DNA from 4 places in the Streptomyces sp. R44 genome. Region 2 is predicted to be linked to each of the others. Evidence: riboswitches for the same ligand, from Rfam matches in the RefSeq annotation. Region 2 holds a riboswitch; each other region holds the start of a gene.
The links. A riboswitch is a leader RNA that binds a small molecule or an ion and turns the genes downstream of it on or off. The one in region 2 is predicted to bind S-adenosylmethionine.
Positions count from the first base shown of each region.

Region 1: it holds a riboswitch for S-adenosylmethionine, as region 2 does, so the genes downstream of both, thrC (threonine synthase) here and AB5J54_RS02160 (IclR family transcriptional regulator) in region 2, are expected to answer to the same signal.
Region 3: it holds a riboswitch for S-adenosylmethionine, as region 2 does, so the genes downstream of both, AB5J54_RS11390 (aminotransferase class V-fold PLP-dependent enzyme) here and AB5J54_RS02160 (IclR family transcriptional regulator) in region 2, are expected to answer to the same signal.
Region 4: it holds a riboswitch for S-adenosylmethionine, as region 2 does, so the genes downstream of both, AB5J54_RS00115 (hypothetical protein) here and AB5J54_RS02160 (IclR family transcriptional regulator) in region 2, are expected to answer to the same signal.

Region 1 covers NZ_CP163444.1:4,758,573-4,763,437, reverse strand. Annotated here, with positions in the region: gene AB5J54_RS22215 (cold-shock protein) at 1-159, opposite strand, end outside; gene AB5J54_RS22210 (MoaD/ThiS family protein) at 557-835, opposite strand; gene thrC (threonine synthase) at 850-2,157, opposite strand; SAM riboswitch class I at 2,151-2,295, opposite strand; gene AB5J54_RS22200 (glucosyl-3-phosphoglycerate synthase) at 2,449-3,417, shown strand; gene AB5J54_RS22195 (hypothetical protein) at 3,491-4,865, shown strand, end outside.
Region 2 covers NZ_CP163444.1:415,079-419,943, forward strand. Annotated here, with positions in the region: gene AB5J54_RS02145 (DinB family protein) at 1-389, opposite strand, end outside; gene AB5J54_RS02150 (YdcF family protein) at 562-1,152, shown strand; gene AB5J54_RS02155 (SMI1/KNR4 family protein) at 1,207-1,794, opposite strand; SAM riboswitch class I at 1,997-2,138, shown strand; gene AB5J54_RS02160 (IclR family transcriptional regulator) at 2,349-3,071, shown strand; gene AB5J54_RS02165 (thiol-disulfide oxidoreductase DCC family protein) at 3,127-3,519, shown strand; gene AB5J54_RS02170 (IS5 family transposase) at 3,552-4,301, shown strand; gene AB5J54_RS02175 (SUKH-3 domain-containing protein) at 4,330-4,788, opposite strand.
Region 3 covers NZ_CP163444.1:2,456,932-2,461,796, reverse strand. Annotated here, with positions in the region: gene AB5J54_RS11400 (cytochrome bc complex cytochrome b subunit) at 1-386, shown strand, start outside; gene trpD (anthranilate phosphoribosyltransferase) at 552-1,616, shown strand; SAM riboswitch class IV at 1,692-1,807, shown strand; gene AB5J54_RS11390 (aminotransferase class V-fold PLP-dependent enzyme) at 1,991-3,388, shown strand; gene AB5J54_RS11385 (Lrp/AsnC family transcriptional regulator) at 3,460-3,741, opposite strand; gene AB5J54_RS11380 (rhomboid family intramembrane serine protease) at 3,738-4,472, opposite strand; gene AB5J54_RS11375 (hypothetical protein) at 4,632-4,865, shown strand, end outside.
Region 4 covers NZ_CP163444.1:20,010-24,874, forward strand. Annotated here, with positions in the region: partial or broken gene AB5J54_RS00105 (MFS transporter) at 1-500, shown strand, start outside; gene AB5J54_RS00110 (quinone oxidoreductase) at 662-1,633, shown strand; gene AB5J54_RS00115 (hypothetical protein) at 2,132-2,395, opposite strand; SAM riboswitch class I at 2,432-2,573, opposite strand; gene AB5J54_RS00120 (VOC family protein) at 2,842-3,507, opposite strand; gene AB5J54_RS00125 (MFS transporter) at 3,911-4,865, opposite strand, start outside.

The DNA.
Region 1 (4,865 bases), 4.3 Mb from region 2:
CTGCGAGATCTCGAACTCGACCCGCTGGCCCTCTTCGAGGCTGCGGTAGCCATCCATCTGGATCGCGCTGTAGTGGACGAAAACATCCGCACCACCGTCTACCGCGATGAAGCCGTAGCCCTTCTCCGCGTTGAACCACTTGACGGTGCCCTGAGCCATGCCTAACTCCCCTATTACTGGCCCTTGCGCGGGACCGCACCTCGCGGACCCGGGTCAGACCCTGCGCCGGAACGCGTCGACCGCCGCTGAATGTATCTGCCCAACTGCCCTCTGCAACAGGTCATTCGACCGAGAATTCTGGGCGCCCCGGAAAGGGGAATTGGGGAGATTCCCCGGAATTACGGGGCAAGTCGGGCCCGGCAAAGCGCGCAGAACGTACACAACGCGCAGGCACTTTGGCTGCTTCTTGTCGTGCGGGGACGCATTCTCATATGCGTCCGGCATGAGCAGCGGAGGGGACTTCCCCAACTCTACCGCGCTCAACCATGCAGAATTGCCCCTTCCGCTTATCGCGCGGAAGGGGCAATTGGTACTGACTGGTAGCGCTTTACGGGTCTCAGCACCCGCCGGCGACGGCCGGAATGATCGAGACGCCCGCGCCGGCCGGGGTGGCCGTCTCCAGACCCTGCTCGAAGCGCACGTCGTCGTCGTTGACGTAGACGTTGACGAAGCGGCGCAGCTTGCCCTGGTCGTCCAGGACGCGGGCGGCGATGCCGGTGTGGTTCTTCTCCAGGTCCGCGATGACCTCGGCGAGGGTCGCGCCCTCGGCCTGGACCTCGGACTGACCACCCGTGTAGGTGCGGAGGATGGTGGGGATGCGGACGTTCACGGCCATGTCTTCGTTACCTTTCAGAGCGCCAGGCCGGCGTCGCGGAACGCGTCCAGGCTCGGGCGGATGGTGGCGGTCGCCTGAGAGGTGTCGGCCACCGCGTCCAGGGTCTTGAGTCCGTCGCCGGTGTTGAGGACGACGGTGGTGAGGTTCGGGTCGATGAGCCCGGCCTCGACGAGCTTCTTCGTGACGCCGACGGTCACGCCGCCCGCGGTCTCGGCGAAGACGCCCTCGGTCTGCGCGAGGAGCTTGATGGCCTCGACGACCTGCTCGTCGTTGACGTCCTCCACGGCGCCGCCGGTCCGGCGGGCGATGTCGAGGACGTACGGGCCGTCGGCCGGGTTGCCGATGGCGAGGGACTTGGCGATGGTGTTCGGCTTCTGGGGCCGTACGACGTCGTGGCCGGCCTTGAAGGCCGCCGACACCGGGGAGCAGCCCTCGGCCTGGGCACCGAAGATCTTGTACGGCTTGTCCTCGACGAGGCCCAGCTTGATGAGCTCCTGCAGACCCTTGTCGATCTTGGTGAGCTGGGAGCCGGAGGCGATCGGGATGACGAGCTGGTCGGGGATGACCCAGCCGAGCTGCTCGCAGATCTCGTACGCGAGCGTCTTGGAGCCCTCGCCGTAGTACGGGCGGAGGTTGACGTTCACGAAGCCCCAGCCCTCGCCGAGCGGGTCGCCGATGAGCTCCGAGCAGAAGCGGTTGACGTCGTCGTAGTTGCCCTCGATGGCGACGAGGTCACCGCCGTAGACACCGGCCATGACGACCTTGCCCTGCTCCAGGTCGTGCGGGATGAACACGCAGGAGCGGAAGCCGGCGCGGGCGGCGGCGGCGCCGACGGCGCCGGCCAGGTTGCCGGTGGAGGAGCAGGAGAGGGTGGTGAAGCCGAAGGCGCGGGCGGCTTCGAGGGCCTGGGCGACGACCCGGTCCTTGAAGGAGTGGGTCGGGTTGCCGGAGTCGTCCTTGACGAAGAGCTTTCCGGGGGCGACGCCGAGCTCGCGGGCGAGGTTGTCGGCCTGGACGAGCTTGGTCCAGCCGGGGTTCAGGTTGGGCTTCTCGGCGACGTCGGCGGGGACGGGCAGGAGGGGGGCGTAGCGCCAGATGTTGGCGGGGCCGGCCTCGATCTGCTTCCGCAGCGCCTCGGGGTCACCGGTGGGAAGGTCGTACGCGACTTCGAGCGGTCCGAAACAGAGTTCACAGGCGAAGATCGGGCCGAGCGGGAAGACTTCACCGCATTCGCGACAGGAAAGCCCGGACGCGGGACCGAGGTCGACGGTGGTGGGTGCGACGGTCTGAACAGCCATGGAGGCGAGGCCCTTTCTCCTCATCTTTCCCATGACGAATTTTTCGCCATGAGACGGATTTGGCACCTTCCCTAGCCGGGAGCCTCGCTGGAGGACGAGTAACCGACTGGAGGGTTGCCGGGGCTTCAACGGGCCGTTTCCCTCTGCCCCTCTGGATGAGCGGTATTCGATTGTGAAGCGCGGTGGACTTTCGTTCCTGCGCTCCGACGCGGGCGGCACCCCGACGTGCATCGGGCATCCGCGTTGTTCAAGACTGTAACCGAAGGCCCGGAACCTTGGACCGGCCGTCCGACCCGCGAGATGGAGAGAGATCACGTGCTGGAAGAGGTGGAGCGCTGGCTGGCCCGGCGGTCCTGGTCGGTGACGGACAGGCCGCTGGAACGGATCCTCGCAGCCAAGCGGAACACGACGGTCAGCGTCGTCCTGCCCGCGCTGAACGAGGAGGCGACGGTCGGGGACATCGTCTCCGTGATCCGGCGCGAGCTGATGACCGAGTCCGTCCCCCTCGTGGACGAGCTGGTGGTGATCGACTCGGGCTCCACGGACCGTACGGCGGAGGTCGCGGCGGCGGCGGGCGCGCGGGTGGTCGCGCGGGACGCGATACTCCCCCGCATACCGACCGTCCCCGGCAAGGGCGAGGTGCTCTGGCGGTCGCTGATGGCGACGAGCGGGGACGTGGTCTGTTTCGTGGACGCGGACCTGCGGGACTTCTCGGCGGACTTCGTGACGGGGATCGTGGGCCCGCTGCTCACGGACCCGGACGTGGAGTTCGTGAAGGCGATGTACGACCGCCCGTTCGGCACTGAATTCGATGGGCTCGCCTCCGGCAAGACCCCCGGTCAGGGCGGCCGGGTGACGGAACTGGTGGCCCGCCCGCTGCTGAACCTCCACTGGCCGCAGCTGGCCGGTTTCGTGCAGCCGCTGGGCGGCGAGTACGCGGCCCGGCGCTCGCTGCTCGAACGGCTGCCGTTCCCGGTCGGTTACGGAGTGGAGCTGGGGCTGCTCGTGGACGCCCTGCACACGGTGGGCCTGGACGCGCTCGCGCAGGTGGACGTGGGGGTGCGCAAGCACCGGCACCAGGACGGGCAGGCGCTGGGCCGGATGGCGGCGGCGATCTACCGGACGGCGCAGCTGCGGCTCTCGCGGGGGCATCTGGTGCGGCCGCGGCTCACGCAGTTCGAGCGGGGCGAGAAGGGCTTCGAGCCGCGGACGTACGCGGTGGACACGGAGGAGCGGCCGCCGATGGCCGAGATCGCGGAGTACGCACAGCGCCGCGTGGCGTGACGTCCGAGGAGGAGGCACACCGCCGCGTGGCGTAACGCCCCACGATGATCCGTTTTGCATAAATTGCCCTTTTATGCGCTTCAGACAACATCACCTGGGCAGGGTGCTCGCGGTCATCGGGCTCACGGCGGGCTCGCTCGCGTCCGCGGCGGCAGGACCGGCCGCCGCGGACGTGGTCGAGCCCTTCGGCAAGCGGTACGACGCGTCGCTGTACGGCGACTTCACCACGATCGGCAACACGGTCATGGGCTGCCCGGCCGGCCCGGCGGACCTGGCGGCCCGCTGCGCGACGGCGGCCTCCGGCCAGGGCTCGGACAACAACAACACCTTCGTGATGCGGCGCATCGACGCGGCCGGCCTCGGGACCACCGACTTCGGCTCCAGCACCGGTCACGTCAAGATCCCGGCGGGCGCCGAGGTCGCGTACGCCCGCCTCTTCTGGGGCGGGAACGACGGCACGTACAAGGGCCCGAGCGGCGCGCAGCTGAAGCGCTGCGACATCTCGGGCGCGGACGTCGGGCGCTCCCCCGGCGACCCGACGACGACGGCCCCGGTGATCAGGGTCGGGGCGGGTCCCGCGACCCCGGTGTCGATCGACAGCATGGTCGCCGACCCGGCCGACACCAGTGGCCCGCACTACTACACGGGCGAGTCGGACGTGACCGCCGCCTTCGCGGGCGTCTCGGGGACGGACGCGCGGGTGGCGGTCGGCAACCTCTGGGCGCCGAGCGGCAAGGGCTGCGTCGCGGGCTGGTCCCTGACCGTCGTCCACAGGTTCCCCGGTCCGGACCGGGTGAAGGCCCCCGAGCGGCGGAACGTGTACGTGTACGGCGGCCACGTCCTCCAGCGCTCGACGTCCCCGGCGACCACGATCACCGTGGGCGGCTTCTACCGGGGCCCGGGCACGGTACGCGCGAGCGTGACGGCGTACGAGGGGGACTGGAACACCCCGGGCGACAAGTTCCTCGTCGACGGCAGGAACGTCACCGAGGCCCACACCGGCAACACGAACAACTTCTTCGTCGGCGAGGACGACGGCGCGGTCTCCCCGAAGCTCACGAACAACCTGAGCATCGACGCCAAGGCCTTCGACGTCCCGGCCGGCGCCGTCCCACCGGGCGCGACCTCGGCGGACCTGACCTTCTCCACCAGCGGCGACACCTACGTGCCGTCCGGGCTCGCCTTCTCCGTACCGGTCCCGGACCTGGAGATCACCAAGACGGCGAGCCCGCGGAAGGTGAAGCCGGGCGACACCCTCACGTACACGATCACGGCGAAGAACATCGGCCCGTTCGACTACCCGAACGCCACGTTCGGCGACGACCTGACCGGGAACCTGGACGACGCCGACTACGACGGGGACGTGCGGACGGACCTGGGCAGGGTGTCGTACGAGAAGCCGAGGATCGGGTACGTGGGGACCATCCCGGCCGGGAGGACGGCGACGG
Region 2 (4,865 bases):
CGGATGGCGCGCTTCGCCTTGGTCTCCAGGTCGTTCTCGGCGACCAGTTCGCGGTAGCGGGCGCTCTGTTCGGCGTATTCGTCGAGCAACTGCGTGAGCGGGAAGTCGACGGCGATACGCATCTCGCGGTCGGGGTCCTCATCGGTCCAGGGGCCGATGTCCTCCCCGCCGAGGAGGACCACTTCGAACCAGTAGTACTCGACCCAGCGGAGGTGGTTGATCACTCCGCTCATGGTCATCAGCGGTGACTTCGGCAGGATCGCCTTGCGGGCGTTCTCCGCGGAGACGCCCTCGCACTTGGCGCGGGCCGTGTCACGGGTGTAGTCGAGGAACGTGGTGAGCTGGGTGCGCTCGTCCCACGCGGGCGGCGTGTCGTCAATTCTGGTCATCGCGCGCAGCGTTCCTCATCGAGGCCACCGATGTCGAGGCGTTTTCGACGGACCCGACTCCTACGCCCAGCTCCTGGCCCGCCGCGCCGCGCAGGGACGCGGCGCCGACGGCCCGGCGTGACCCGCCGGGCAGGGCCTAGGATCGTCCGTCATGCGAGCGTGGACGTTGCCGATGCGAGCGTGGACGTTGCCGGCCGCCGGAGTCGCCGTGCTGGCCTGGGGTGAGTGGTTGAACCGGCGTTGGTCGCGGACCCTGGTCGAGGCCGGCGGCCACGGTTCCCGGGCTGTGGTCGTGCTCGGCTACCGCAATCCGTCCGAGTCGATCAACCTCATCAACCGCTGGCGGGTCCGGGCCGGGATCCGTTCCGTCGATGCGGACGCCGGCGGCGACTCCGTGGTCGTCTTCAGCGGAGGGGCGGTCGGTGGTGACACCGCCGAGGCCGAGCTGATGGCCGACTACGCGCGGTCCGTTCTGCGGTACACGGGCCGTGTTCTCGTCGAGGACCGGAGCAGGACCACCTGGGAGAACATCACCCACGTGGTCCCGCTGATCGAGGACGCGGAGCGCATCGCGATCGTGTCCCAGCCCGCACACGCGCTCAAGGCGCGCGCCTACCTGCGCCGTCAGCGGCCTGATCTCGCCGACAGGCTCGTACGCGCCGCCGACTATCGCCTCGGGGAGTGGACGCTGCTCAAGCCGCTTCTTGCCGCGTACGGGCTGTGGACACTGCGCGGTCTCACCGCGGCCGAACGCAGGCGGTAGCTCCCACGCCCCGCCGTTCCCGGGCCAGAGTCAGGGCCCGGGCCCGGGCCGGGGTCAGATCTTCGGCGAGAGTCGGTACTGCTGTGGGTGGACGTGCAGCCGCGGTGAGGTGAGCAGCAGGGCTCGGTTGTCCTGTCCGCCGGCCATGTGGTCGAGCCAGCGCTCGTACCAGGCGAGGAAGTCCGGGGCCGAGGAGACGTTCGGGCCCCAGAAGCCGTCGGTGTTGCCGATGAGGACGCGCCCGGTGAGCGGGCCGGTCACTCCGAGGAGGGCGAGGTCGCTGCAGCCGCGTTCGATGACGTGCAGGAAGAGGTGGCCTTCGCGTGTGGGGCGGTAGGCCCGACGGAATCCTCTCGTCCGCGTGTCGGCGGATGCGCGGTTCATCGTGAAGAGGGCGCAGCGTTCCAGGGGGATCAGTCCGTAGTACGGGGACGCACCCGTGCCGCCCATGTTCGTGAGGAAGTCTCGGTAGGGGCGCGGGAGTTCCACGTCGTTCTCGGCTTCGAAGGCGTCTGCCCGGGCTTCGGGCAAGCGGGGGCCGAGACGGAATGCGTGCCGTTCCTCGCCGAAGGAGTGGCTTCGGTGGGGCGTGTAGGGAATGCGTGCAAGCTTGCGTCGCAGCCGCGGGATGCGGGAGTCCATGCGAGCTCTTTTCTCGTGTCGCCGGCAATCTATCGCGCGGCGGCCGGGGATCATCCTGCGGGTGGGATCCCTACGAGCCGGGACGAGCTCCCCCGGCAGCCGGGCGAGGCGCCGGCGTTCAGCACACGCGGCACGGCCTGTCCGATGGCGTCACCAGGGGCCCCCTGGCAGCTCGCCCCGGGAGTCTTGTATGGTTCTCCGCGAATCATCCAGAGGGGTGGAGGGACCGGCCCTACGAAGCCCCGGCAACTCCCCGATCGTCTCGGCGCTCCCTGTTCGCGCCGTCTCGTCGGGATCAGTGCCAACTCCGGCCTGCGCCAACGTGGCGCGGGAAAAGATGAGGAGACACGGTGCTCTCTACGCTGCCCTTCGCCCCGGCTCTGTCCGTTCCGGGCTTTCCGCGTACCCAGCTCATGATCGTCGCGGCATATCGGCCGACGTCTTCGGCCCTTTCCCGCTGACCATCCCCCTCCCTCACCTTCCTTCCCCTGCCCTCCCCCGGGTGAGGTCGCCGCGAGGCATGCTCGCGCGCCGAGACTGGAGTACCCCTTTCCATGGACATTTCGGATATTTCTAGCGGTGTCGGCGTCCTCGACAAGGCCGCGGTGATCCTCGACGCGCTGGCGTCGGGCCCTGCCCATCTGGCCGGGCTGGTCGCCACCACCGGTCTCGCGCGGCCCACGGTCCACCGGCTCGCCACGGCGCTCGAACGCCACCGGCTGGTCGGCAGGGACATCCAGGGCCGGTTCGTCCTCGGGCCCTGGATCGCCGAGCTCTCGGCCGCCTCGGACGAGGACTGCCTGCTGGCCGCGGCCGGCCCGGTCCTGACCTCCCTCCGGGACGCCACGGGCGAGAGCGCGCAGCTCTACCGGCGCCAGGGTGAGGTGCGCGTCTGCGTCGCCGCCGCCGAGCGGACGTCCGGCCTGCGCGACATCGTGCCGGTGGGGTCCACACTCCCCATGAAGGTCGGCTCCGCCGCCCAGGTCCTGCTGGCCTGGGAGGAGCCGGAGCGGTTCTACCAGGGCCTGCAGGGTGCCCGCTTCACCGCGACCGCCCTGAGCGGCGTACGGCGCCGGGGCTGGGCCCAGTCGATCGGTGAGCGCGAACCCGGCATGGCCTCTGTCTCGGCGCCGGTCCGCGGCCCGTCGCAGCGGGTGGTGGCCGCCGTGACGGTCACGGGCCCGATCCAACGCCTCACCCGGCACCCGGGCGCCCGGCTCGCGAAGGCCGCCGTCGACGCCGCCGACCGCCTGACCGAGGTCGTATGCCGCTCCTGAACGTAAGGACGGAGCCGCGGCAGCCGCTCCGCTCCCCGCGCGGCATGATGGGGTCATGCGAAATCAGCCTGTGCTCGTTTTCGATGGAGACTGCGGATTCTGCTCCACCTCGGTGAGGTTCGCCGAGCGACGCCTGAAGCCCCGGTGCGAGACCACTGCCTGGCAGTTCGCGGACTTGGAGGGTCTCGGCGTCACGTCGACGCGGGCCTCGCACGAAGTGCTGTGGGTCACGCCCGGCGGTGTCGTGTACGGGGGCGCCCAGGCCGTCGCGAAGGTGCTCTTGAGCTCGGGCGGAGGGTGGCCGGCGGCGGGTGCGTTGCTCACGCTTCCTCCCGTGCGGTGGGTGGCCCACGGTGTGTACCGGCTCATCGCGAACAACCGTCACCGCATGCCGGGAGGTACCGCCGCCTGCGCTCTCCCCCACCGCCCGGCCCCGCGACCCGACTAGGCCGTGTATCGAAAGTGGATCTTGGGCTGTGCATGATCTCGGTTCTTCCGTGGCGGGACGTCCCCGTCGAGTACGGACCGTGGAGCCGGGTCTACGACCTATTCCGCCGGTGGCAGCGGAACGGCACCTGGCAGCGAATCCTCACCCAGTTCCAGTCCCTGGCCGACGCGAAGGGCGCGATCGTGTGGGACTTGAACGTCGACTCCACGGTCTGCCGCGCCCATCAGCATGCGGCCGGGGCCCGCAAGCAGGGCGACCGGCAAAAGGAACCGCCGGGCGGCATCTTCACCGAGCCCCGTGATCACGGGCTGGGACGCTCGCGCGGCGGGTTCACCACCAAGCTGCACCTGGCCGTCGAGCAGGGACAGAAGCCCATGTCGATCCTGGTCACGGCAGGGCAGCGCGGAGACTCGCCGCAGTTCGAGCCCGTGCTGGAGAAGGTTCGCGTGCCCCGCCTCGGGCCAGGCCGGCCGCGCGTCCGCCCCCATCGGGTGCGGGCCGACAAGGCGTACGCCTCCCGCAAGAACCGCGCCTACCTGCGCCCCCGCGGGAGCCGCTGCACCATCCCGGACAAGGCCGACCAGGCGCGCAACCGCCAGAAGCTCGGCTCCCGCGGCGGTCGGCCGCCACGCTTCGACCCGGTCGACTACCGCGAGCGTCACGCGGTCGAGTGCGGGATCAACCGCCTCAAGAGGAACCGCGCGGTCGCCACACGCTACAACAAGCTCGCCGCCCGCTACGAGGCCACCGTCCTCATCGCTGCTATCAACGAATGGCTGTGACCAGCACCTGCCGTTAGAGCTCCGGCGACTAGAAGAACGTCATGTCCCAGTCACCCGAGATCAGAGCCCGCACGGCTTCCTCGAACCCTTTGGCGACCCGCTGAACTCCCGCGTCGCCGCCAAGGACGATGTCGCCGTTCTCGGCGAGGAGGACCATCTCCTCGGTCTCGAAGGCAATGCCCACCGGCAGGGCGGACATGCCGAGGCGCTTCTCGAAGTACCGCACGTTCGGCGCGAACGCCTCCGCAGCCTCCTCGACTGAGATCGTCAGCGAGGTCTCGTCCCCGGTGACGTGCGACGGCCAGAAGGCCGTCGTCTCGCCGTACGTCCCGAGGAACGCCATGAGCTCGTCGGTGACGTCGAAACCCGCCTCCTGGTAGGCCAGGCGGGCCGCCTCGATGTCCACGGGACTGCACTCGACGCGCGAGGCACCGGTGAACGCCCTGCCGAGGGATTCCTCCCTCAGCCTGCTCTGCTCATCACTCATCCGGTGTGCACCTTTCTGACCATGCCGGGCACCCATGTCTCGCAGCTCTTACACAAAGGGAATCTATGCGGGACGGA
Region 3 (4,865 bases), 2.0 Mb from region 2:
GGTTCGTCCGGATCTTCTTCTTCGTCGGACCGGTCATCGCGTTCATCGCCACCAAGCGGATCTGCCTCGGCCTCCAGCGCCGCGACAAGGACAAGGTGCTGCACGGCCGCGAGTCGGGCATCATCAAGCGCCTGCCGCACGGTGAGTTCGTCGAGGTCCACCAGCCGCTCAGCCAGGGCGAGCTGCACCGCCTCACCGCGCACGAGCAGTACGACGCGGCGGAGCTTCCGCCGGCCGTCGACGAGAACGGCGTGGAGCGCAAGATCGGCCGCATGGAGAAGCTCCGGGTCAAGCTCAACAAGGGCTACTACGGCGACGACAGCCAGATCGCCAAGCCCACGGTCGAGGAGTTCAAGGAGATCCAGAGCGGCCACGGCCACCACTGATCACCTGAACACCTGACCTTCCCCCACTCTCGGCTTCGCTCGAGCGGGGGGACCCCCATGGTCGCCACGGCAAGAGCCCCGTCCATTCGATGGACGGGGCTCTTTGCCGTGCCCGGACATCGATAGGGTGGGTGTGTATCCGTCACGTGATCATCTGGAGCTGCCATGAGCGCTGCGACCCCCGCTGGAGGACCTACGTCGGCGGGCCGCTCCTGGCCCGTCCTGCTGAACGGACTCCTCGACGGCCACGACCTCTCCGCCGACGACACGGCCTGGGCGATGGACCTGATCATGAGCGGCGAGGCGACCGACGCGCAGATCGCCGGCTTCATGGTCGCGCTGCGCGCCAAGGGCGAGACCGTGCAGGAGATCGCCGGCCTCGTCCGGACCATGTACGAGCACGCCAACGTCATCGAGGTGCCCGGGCGGACCGTCGACATCGTCGGCACCGGCGGCGACGGCGCCAAGACGGTCAACATCTCCACGATGGCGTCGATCGTGGTCGCCGGGACCGGCGCCAAGGTCGTCAAGCACGGCAACCGCGCCGCGTCCTCCGCCTCCGGCTCCTCCGACGTCCTGGAGAAGCTCGGCGTCAATCTGAACCTGACCCCGCAGCGGGTCGCCGAGGTCGCCGACGAAGCGGGCATCACCCTCTGCTTCGCGATCAAGTTCCACCCCTCGCTGCGGCACGTCGCCGCGGCCCGCGGCCAGCTGGGCATCCGGACGACCTTCAACGTCCTCGGGCCGCTGACCAACCCGGCCAAGGTACGGGCCCAGGCCGTCGGCGTCGCCGACCCGCGGATGGCGCCCGTCGTCGCCGGGGTCTTCGCCGAGCGCGGCAACTCCGCCCTGGTCTTCCGCGGCGACGACGGCCTGGACGAGCTCACCACGACCTCCACCTCCCGGGTCTGGGTGGTCCGGGACGGCGGCGTCACCGAGGAGCGCTTCGACCCGCGGGACGTCGGCATCGACCTCGTCCCGCTGGAGGCGCTGCGCGGCGACGACGCCTCGTTCAACGCCGACGTCGCCCGCCGGCTGCTCGCGGGGGAGAGCGGTCCGGTACGGGACGCGGTGCTGCTCAACGCGGCGGCGGCGCTCACCGCCCTGGACCCCGGCACGGGCACCCTCGCGGAGCAGCTGGCCGCGGGAATCGCGAGGGGCGCGGAGGCGATCGACTCCGGCGCGGCCCAGCGGTCCCTGGAGCGGTGGATCGCCGCCACCAACCGCTGACGCGCCACGCGCGGCCCCGTCCGGCATACGGACGGGGTTGCGCGGTGTCGATCAGCTGAACTACGTTCTGTATCAGGTCATGAGCGACAGCCCTCAAGCCCCGGCTGGCTGTCCGGCAACCCTCCGTCCGTGGCGGGGTGCCCCGGGTGAAGACCAGGTCGTACGGCAGAAGCCTGCGGCAAGCGCGGACCCCTGCGCACCACCCTGGGGTCCTTGGTCCTCTAGGGAGCGGTGTCTCGTGAGCAAGCGAATGCGTTAGGGCCCTTTCGGCCCCTCTCTCCACCTTTTCCGCCCGTACGCGGCACCCTTCTTCGCGCTGCCCTGCGGGCTCTTTCACGCCTTTTCGCGCCCCTTTTATGCCGGGAGACACCGTCATGTCCGCATGCCCGAACGCCGCCACCGTCGAGACCGCCACCGCCGCCGAGTCCGCCGATCCCTGCTGCGCCGCCCCGCTGCCGGTCCTCGGCCGGGACGTCACCGTCCCGCTCGTCACCGGTGGCGAGGTGACCTACGCGGCGCTCGACTACGCGGCCAGCGCGCCGGCCCTCCAGCGGGTCTGGGACGACGTCGCCGCCTACGCCCCGTACTACGGCAGCGTCCACCGCGGCGCCGGCTACCTCTCCCAGCTCTCCACCGACCTCTTCGAGAACAGCCGCGTCACTGTCGCCGAGTTCCTCGACTGCCGCCCCGACGACCAGGTCGTCTTCACCCGCTCCACCACCGACTCGCTGAACCTGCTCGCCGCCACCCTCCCGGCCGGCTGCCAGGTCTTCGTCTTCGAGACCGAGCACCACGCCTCGCTGCTGCCCTGGCGGGACGCCCGCGTCACCTACCTCGACGCGCCGCGCACCCCGGCCCAGGCCGTCGAGACCCTGGAGCGCGCCCTCGCCGACCGCGACCCGTACGGTCCCGCCCTCGTCTGCGTGACCGGCGCCTCCAACGTCACCGGGGAGCTGTGGCCGGTGAAGGAGCTCGCCGCCGCCGCGCACGCGCACGGCGCCCGGATCGTGCTCGACGCGGCCCAGCTGGCCCCCCACCACCCGGTCTCCGTACGGGAGTTGGACGTGGACTGGGTCGCCTTCTCCGGGCACAAGCTGTACGCGCCCTTCGGCTCCGGCGTCCTCGCCGGCCGTGCCGACTGGCTGCAGGATTCCGAGCCCTACCTCGCGGGCGGTGGAGCGTCCCGCAAGGTAGCCCGTCGGGCCGACGGTGGTGTGGACGTGGAGTGGCACACCACCGCGGCCCGACATGAAGCCGGTTCGCCGAACGTCATCGGCGTCTACTCGATCGCCTCCGCCTGCAAGGCGCTGACCGAGGCCGGCTTCGACTCCCTCGTCGCCCGCGAGCAGCACCTGATCGCCAAGGTCCGCGAGGGCCTGGCCGAGGTGCCTGAAGTGCGGGTGCTCTCGCTCTTCGGCGACGACGCGCCCCGGGTGGGCGTCATCTCCTTCGTCGTGGAGGGCTGGAACAGCTCCCACTTCGCCGCCGTGCTCTCCGCCGAGTACGGCATCGGCGTCCGCGACGGCCTCTTCTGCGCCCACCCGCTGGTCCGCACCCTGCTCGGCAGCGACCCGCAGGACCCGGGCGAGTGCGGCGCCCCCGAGGCGGCCCCGGGGGAGCGCTCGCTCAACGCCATCCGGGTGAGCTTCGGCGCCGGTACGCCGGACGAGCACGTGGACCGGTTCGTCGGCGCCGTGAAGGAGCTCGTCCGGGACGGCGCGCAGTGGAAGTACCGCACCGAGGACGGCCGCTGCGTCCCCGACCGCGGCTGATTGCTCACTCGTACGGGTGAAGGGGGCCTCCCGGTCGGGAGGCCCCCTTCAGTCGTGCCGCGTGCCCGGGGTCAGGACTCCAGGCCGATGGCGAAGGCCGCCTCCAGGTCGTGCTGGGAGTACGTCCGGAAGGCGACGTGCGTGTCCGTGGCCTCGACGCCCGGAATCTTGCTGATACGGCCGGGGATCACGTCCGCCAGGTCGTCGTGGCGCGGCACCCGGACCATGGCGATCAGGTCGTACGTACCGGTGACCGAGAAGACCTCGCTGACGCTGTCGAGCGCGGCGATCGACTCGGCGATCTCGGGGATGCGGTCCACGCTGGTCTTGATGAGCACGATCGCGGTGATCACGGCTGGCTTTCTCCCTCGGTCGCCGCGGCTTGGGCTTTCACTCTATCCCCACCGCGGAAGCGCACCCAGGCGTAGAGGAAGCCGACGGAGAAGCCCACGACGTGGGCCAGATAGGCGACGCCGGGTCCCGCGCCCGCCGCCCGCGCGGCCAGCCACTGGAGCGTGAACCAGAAGATCAGCACGATCCAGGCGGGGAAGCGCAGCGGCAGGAAGAACAGGAAGGGGAAGAGGCTGGTGACCCGGGATCGGGGGAAGAGGAAGAGAAAGGCCCCGAGCACCGCGGAGATCGCCCCGGAGGCCCCGACCAGGGTCTGCTCGCTGTCCGCGTGCGCCACCGCGTACCCGGACAGGGCGATGTAGCCGGTGCCCAGGTAGAAGAGGCAGAACTCGGCGGCGCCCATGCGCTCCTCGGCCATGGCGCCGAAGACGTACAGGAAGAGCATGTTTCCCAGGAGGTGGAGCCAGCTCCCGTGGACGAAGAGCGCGGTCAGCGGGGTGAGCAGGGCGCGCGGGTCGCCGCCGGTCAGCTCGGCGGGCACGACGCCCCAGCGGCGGAAGTAGGCGCCCTGGGCGGCCAGGAGCTCTTCGCCCGTGCCGTACCCCGGGTTGAGTCCGGAGACCGGGCTGACGGCGAAGAGCAGGCAGCAGGCGGCGATCAGTCCGTAGGTCACCGTGGGTCCGCTGCGGGTGCCCCGCCAGGCACCGAGGGCCGCGCCTCGCCAGTCGATCATGGACAGATCATGGCGTACCGGGGCCGAAGTGGACAGAGTGCCTCGCCGTGCCCTGCCCTCCCCGCGAGGCCGTAGGGTTACGGGCACCACCACCGCAGTTCGACGGCGCACCGCGGCACCCGCACCTGGTACCACGCAACAGGAAGAAGGACGGCACCGATGACGACGGTTCCCCTGCCGACCGACGAGACCCGCTGGCGCTGCACGCTCTGCGGCAATCTGACCCGCTTCGACGTGACCCGCTCCTCCAAGGTCGTGGAGTACGTCCATCTGGACCTCGCCGGGGATCCGACGGTCGAGGAGCGGCAGGTGGTCAGTGAGACCATCGAGTCGGTCCGCTGCCGCTGGTGCAACGCGGTGGACCAGATCGAACTGGTGGACAGGCCGGGCGCC
Region 4 (4,865 bases), 400 kb from region 2:
GTGAAGCTGTCCCTGGCGGTCGTCTTCCGCTCCATCGTCTTCACCGGCGTATGCACCTTCATCTCCCTCTACGCCCAGCAGCGCATGCAGGGCAGCACCACCGCGGGCACCATCGCCTGGTCCTGCTGTTCCTGGGCGGCGCAGGCGGCTCGGTCCTGGGAGGGTCCCTGGTCAACCGCTACGACCGCGTCCATGTCTCCCGCTGGTCCTACCTGCTCTCCATCGCCGCCGTGACCGGAATGATCTACGCACCCGGCCCGGCCATGTTCCTCCTCGTGGCCCTCACCTCCGTCGGCCTGTACGTCCCCTTCTCCCTCCAGGTCACCCTGGGCCAGGATTACCTGACCTCCCGTATCGCTACTGCCAGCGGCGTCACCCTCGGCCTCACCGTCAGCATCGGCGGCCTCATCAGCCCCCTGCTGGGACACCTGGCCGACTCCACCTCCCTGAAGACAGCCCACACCCCCCTGATCGCCATGCCTGCCCTGAGCTGGCTCCTCGGCCGACGGTCGACCGCGTTTCGTCACCTGGGCAAGCCCATTCCGTCGGTGGCACCCTTCTCCCACGTGGGCACGAGACGGCTACGACACCTCACCGCGAGCGGGAATCGGATCGCCACGACCGGAGTTGGTGAGGGAAGTTAGCCGTTTCAGGAGGGGTCATGCGAGCGATACAGGTTTCCGAAGTGGGCGGTCCCGAGGTGCTGCGACTGGTCGACATTGATCAACCGATGCCGGGCCCGGGCCAGGCGGTCGTGGAGGTCGCCGCGTCCGGCGTCAACTTCCTCGACGTATACCACCGCCAGGGCCGGTACACCCTCCCGCTGCCCTTCACCCCGGGCACTGAGGGCGCGGGCACGGTCCTCGAGGTTGGACCCGGCGTCACCCACGTCGCTGTGGGAGACCGGGTCGGCTGGGTGGAGATTCCCGGCACCTATGCCGAGCAGGCAGTCGTGGACTCCTCCCGGCTCGTGCCCCTGCCCGACGGCGTCGACTTCGAGGCCGCCGCCGCCGTGCTGCTGCAGGGCATGACGGCGCACTACCTCGTCAAGGACGCCTACCCGGTCCAGCCAGGCGACACGGTGCTCGTGCACGCTGCTGCCGGCGGCATGGGGCTTGTGCTGACCCAGCTCATCACCCACCTCGGCGGCAGAGTGATCGGCACAACCTCGACACCGGAGAAAGCCCAGCTGGCGCGGCGCGCCGGGGCCGCCGAGGTGATCCTCTACTCCGCAGTGGACGATCTCGCCGCCGAGGTGAAGCGGCTCCATGGCGGCCAGGGCCTGCCTGTCGTCTTCGACGGCGTCGGCAGGGACACCTTCGATGCGAGCCTCGCCAGCCTGCGAACCCGCGGCCACCTGGTGCTCTTCGGCGCCGCGAGTGGTGCAGTGCCGCCCTTCGACCCCATCCGGCTCGCCCACGGCGGTTCGCTGACCCTGATCCGGCCAAGCCTCGGGGACTTCATCGCCGATCGGTCCGAGCTGCTCCGGCGCGCCGCCGACGTGCTCGAATTGGTGCGCACCAAGGTCCTTGAGACCAGCGTGACGGCCCGCTACCCGCTCGCCGAGGTCGCCCAAGCTCACCGCGATCTGGAGGCCCGGCGTACCACCGGCAAGCTACTCGTCATCCCCTAGGGCAACCGACGGAATTGACTGACCTGCAGGAATGTGGCTTCCGCCGGGCGTCGATCCCGCGCAGGTGTGTCCGCGATCCCGGGTGATGACCGCTAACGGGAGCCAGCTGCGGTGCGAGCGCAGGCAGAGCCGAGATGCCCGGCCGACCGTCGACCGCGTTTCGTCACCTGGGCAAGCCCATTCCGTCGGTGGCACAACAAGGCCCGCACAGCGAACGAGGGCGTGCCCGCACTCCAGATCGCTTCCCTCATCGGCTGGTTCGGTGAGCTTGTCCAAGATCAACCCAGACACGACCCGCAGCCTCCCACCGCCCGACCCGCCCGGACAGTCCGCTGTCAAGCACAGTGGACCCGGGCGACCGGATGAAGCCGGCCCGGCCTGTCGGCAAACGATCGCCTGACAGGGACCATCCCCGCGCAGGCTGGGAGCAGGAGCTCGACCCCGAGTCGGGGCTCTACGAGTGGCGACCAACCCCCCAGGCGCGGGGAACAGGTTGTGTCAGGTGCGGGCCTGATCAGGCTTCCGTCCCGTGAATCCCTGGGTCGCTTTCGCCAAAAGACCGGTTGACCACGAGGCCAGAGTCTTGATCAGTGACAGAGTGTTCTTCTGCTTGTGATCGGCCATCCATGGCCACGCCATCCAGGCGGGCAGCAGGCCCACGGTCACGATCAGTAGAGGCACCATGCCCACAAGGGCGCACAGCACCAGACACAGGGGGATGATCGTGCGGGAAGAGATCCACGAGAACACGTCTTGAAGCATCGTGAAGGCACCATCCGTCGCCCCCAAGGGGGCTTACCCTCGCAGCGGCTCTCGCCGCGAGACGGAGTTGGCACCATCACCGGACGGGCAGGGCCGTCCTTTCCATGGGCATCAAATGGCCATGGCAGAGGGTTGCCGGAGCTTCAACGGGCCGTATCCCTCAGCTCCTCTTCAAGGTGCGCGAGCATCCGACTCGCGCACCGACAGATTACCCATCAGCGAGGGTCTAAACCACTCTCGATGGACACCTGGTGAAGCGTGGTCACCTTGTCCGCCCGGGGCGCCCACGCCAGGACGAGGGCCTGCCGGGGGTCACACACCACGGCAAGGCCGCGGGCCAGCACGACGCCCTGGCCGGCCACTGGACGCGTCCGACGAGCAGCTGAAGGACGAGCGGGGCGCCAGGGCCCAGGACGTGGACGCCGTCGGCCTCAGTCGGGCCCTGGTCAGATCGTGACCGGGCCGTGGGCGGTGGCGAACTCAACCGAGACCAGGCCCGGTTCCTCATCCTCGACCCAGGTGACGTCAATCTGGTCAAGGGGGTGGTCGGCCGGTTCGCCAAGGAATTCGGCGATGGAGGCGGCGTCGCCGGCGATGGAGACCCCGTGGATGGTGGTGGAGGTGCGCGGGTCGGCGCTCGGGCGCTCCTCGATGGGGACCAGCCATTCGAGGAAGTACGGCAGTTGCGGGTCCTCCATCAGTTCCAGCAGGCCGATCTGCTTCCACCTCAGGTCGAACCCGTCGGGGCGGACGCGATGACCCTCGGCCGACGTGCGGCCGAGGCGGGTCTCGACCGGGGCCATGTCGTCGACGGAGACCACCCAACCGAGCCAACCGCCGCCCTCGGCGGCACGGTGCGCGACCGCCCGGCCGAAGGGTGCACGGTCGGCGGCGGGGTGGTCGAGTGTGGTGACGACCTCGACGTAGGTACCGCCGCTCAGCGGGAGAACGAAATTACGGGTGCCGAATCGCGGATGCACACCCCCGTCGACGAACCCGGCGCCGAGGGCCGATCCGATCCACTGCACGGTCGAGACGAAACTGTCGCGGGCCACCGCATAGGACACATGATCAAGTCGCACCGCCCCATCATCACCCGACAACCCGCACAAAACCCCGACGCCACGCCCGCCACCCCGGCCGCGTCCGCTGTTGCTTCAGCCGTGGAGCGGACCGATCATCTTTATCCCGGCGGGGGACGCCCACCGCCCCCATTCAGACGGTGGGACCATCCCCACACAGGCGGGGAGCAGTCGAACCCCATACGAACCCGCAGGTCAGAGGCTCGCGCCGGAGCTCCCCTGGAACGCCTCCTCTGGATTCTGGGAACGCGTAGGGGATCTTCGCAGGTCACCGTGGGTACGTCCGGTGACTGACGACTGAGGTCTCTCCTCCCTCAATGCATGTCTCCGCGTCGGCTGCGGTCGGGGCGTCTCGTCCTGCTGCCAGCTGCTCTCGTCTCGTCTCGTCGATGGAGGCTGTCGGCTGGCCGTGCGCGCAGTTGCCTCGACCTGCTCAGGTGTGGGGGCGGACGGTGGTGCCGAGGGCGATGAGTGCGGCTGCGGCTCCGAGCCCGGCGAGCAGGCCGAAGAGCTGGGGTGTGCCGCCGAGTGGCGGGGCGAGGACGGCGCTGGTGAAGGGGGCGAGGGCGGACGCTGTCATGGCAGGGGCGCTGAGGATGCCGGAGAGGCGTCCGTAGTGGGTGGCGCCCCAGCGGTCGGTGATGGCGGTGGCCTGGAGGAGGGTGAGGTTGCCGCGGACCATGCCCGCGACGACCGACACCACGATCAGCAGGCCGTACGGCCCGGGGACGACAGCGAACGCGGCGGTGGTCAGGGCGCCGAGGGCGACGAGGGCGGCGGTGCGGGTGATGGTGCCGGTGTTCCGGGCGAGGCCGGCGTAGAGGGTGCGGCCGAGGGTCTGGCCGGCGCCGCCGAGTCCGAGGGCCCAGGCGGCCTGGCTGGTGGTGTAGCCGCGTTCGAGCAGGAGGGGGACGAGGGTGACGACGACGGCGTACATCGCGAACGCCGAGAGCGTGAAAGCCAGTCCGAGCAGCAGGAACGGGCTGCTGCGCACGACCTCTTGCGGCGTTGAGGTCACGCCGGTGGGCGTGGGTGGGGCTGGTGGCCAGGGGGCGCGCAGGGCGAGAGCATGGGCCGGGATCGTGATCGCGGCGAGGATGCCCGCGAGGACGAGGTAGGTGGTGCGCCAGGTGAGGTGGTCGGCGAGGGTGGCGGTGAGGGGTGCGAAGGCGGTGGAGGCGAGGCCGCCGGCGAGGGTGACGATGGTCAGGGCGCGGACGTGATCAGGCGCGAAGTAGCGGGTGAGCGTGGCGAAGGCGGGCTGGTAGAACGTCGCGGCCATGGCGAACCCCGCCAGCATCCAACCCGCGAAGAACACCGGCAGGTTCGGTGCCAGGGCCACGACCACCAGACTCGCGGCGCCCGCGGCAGAGCCGGCGGTCATCACA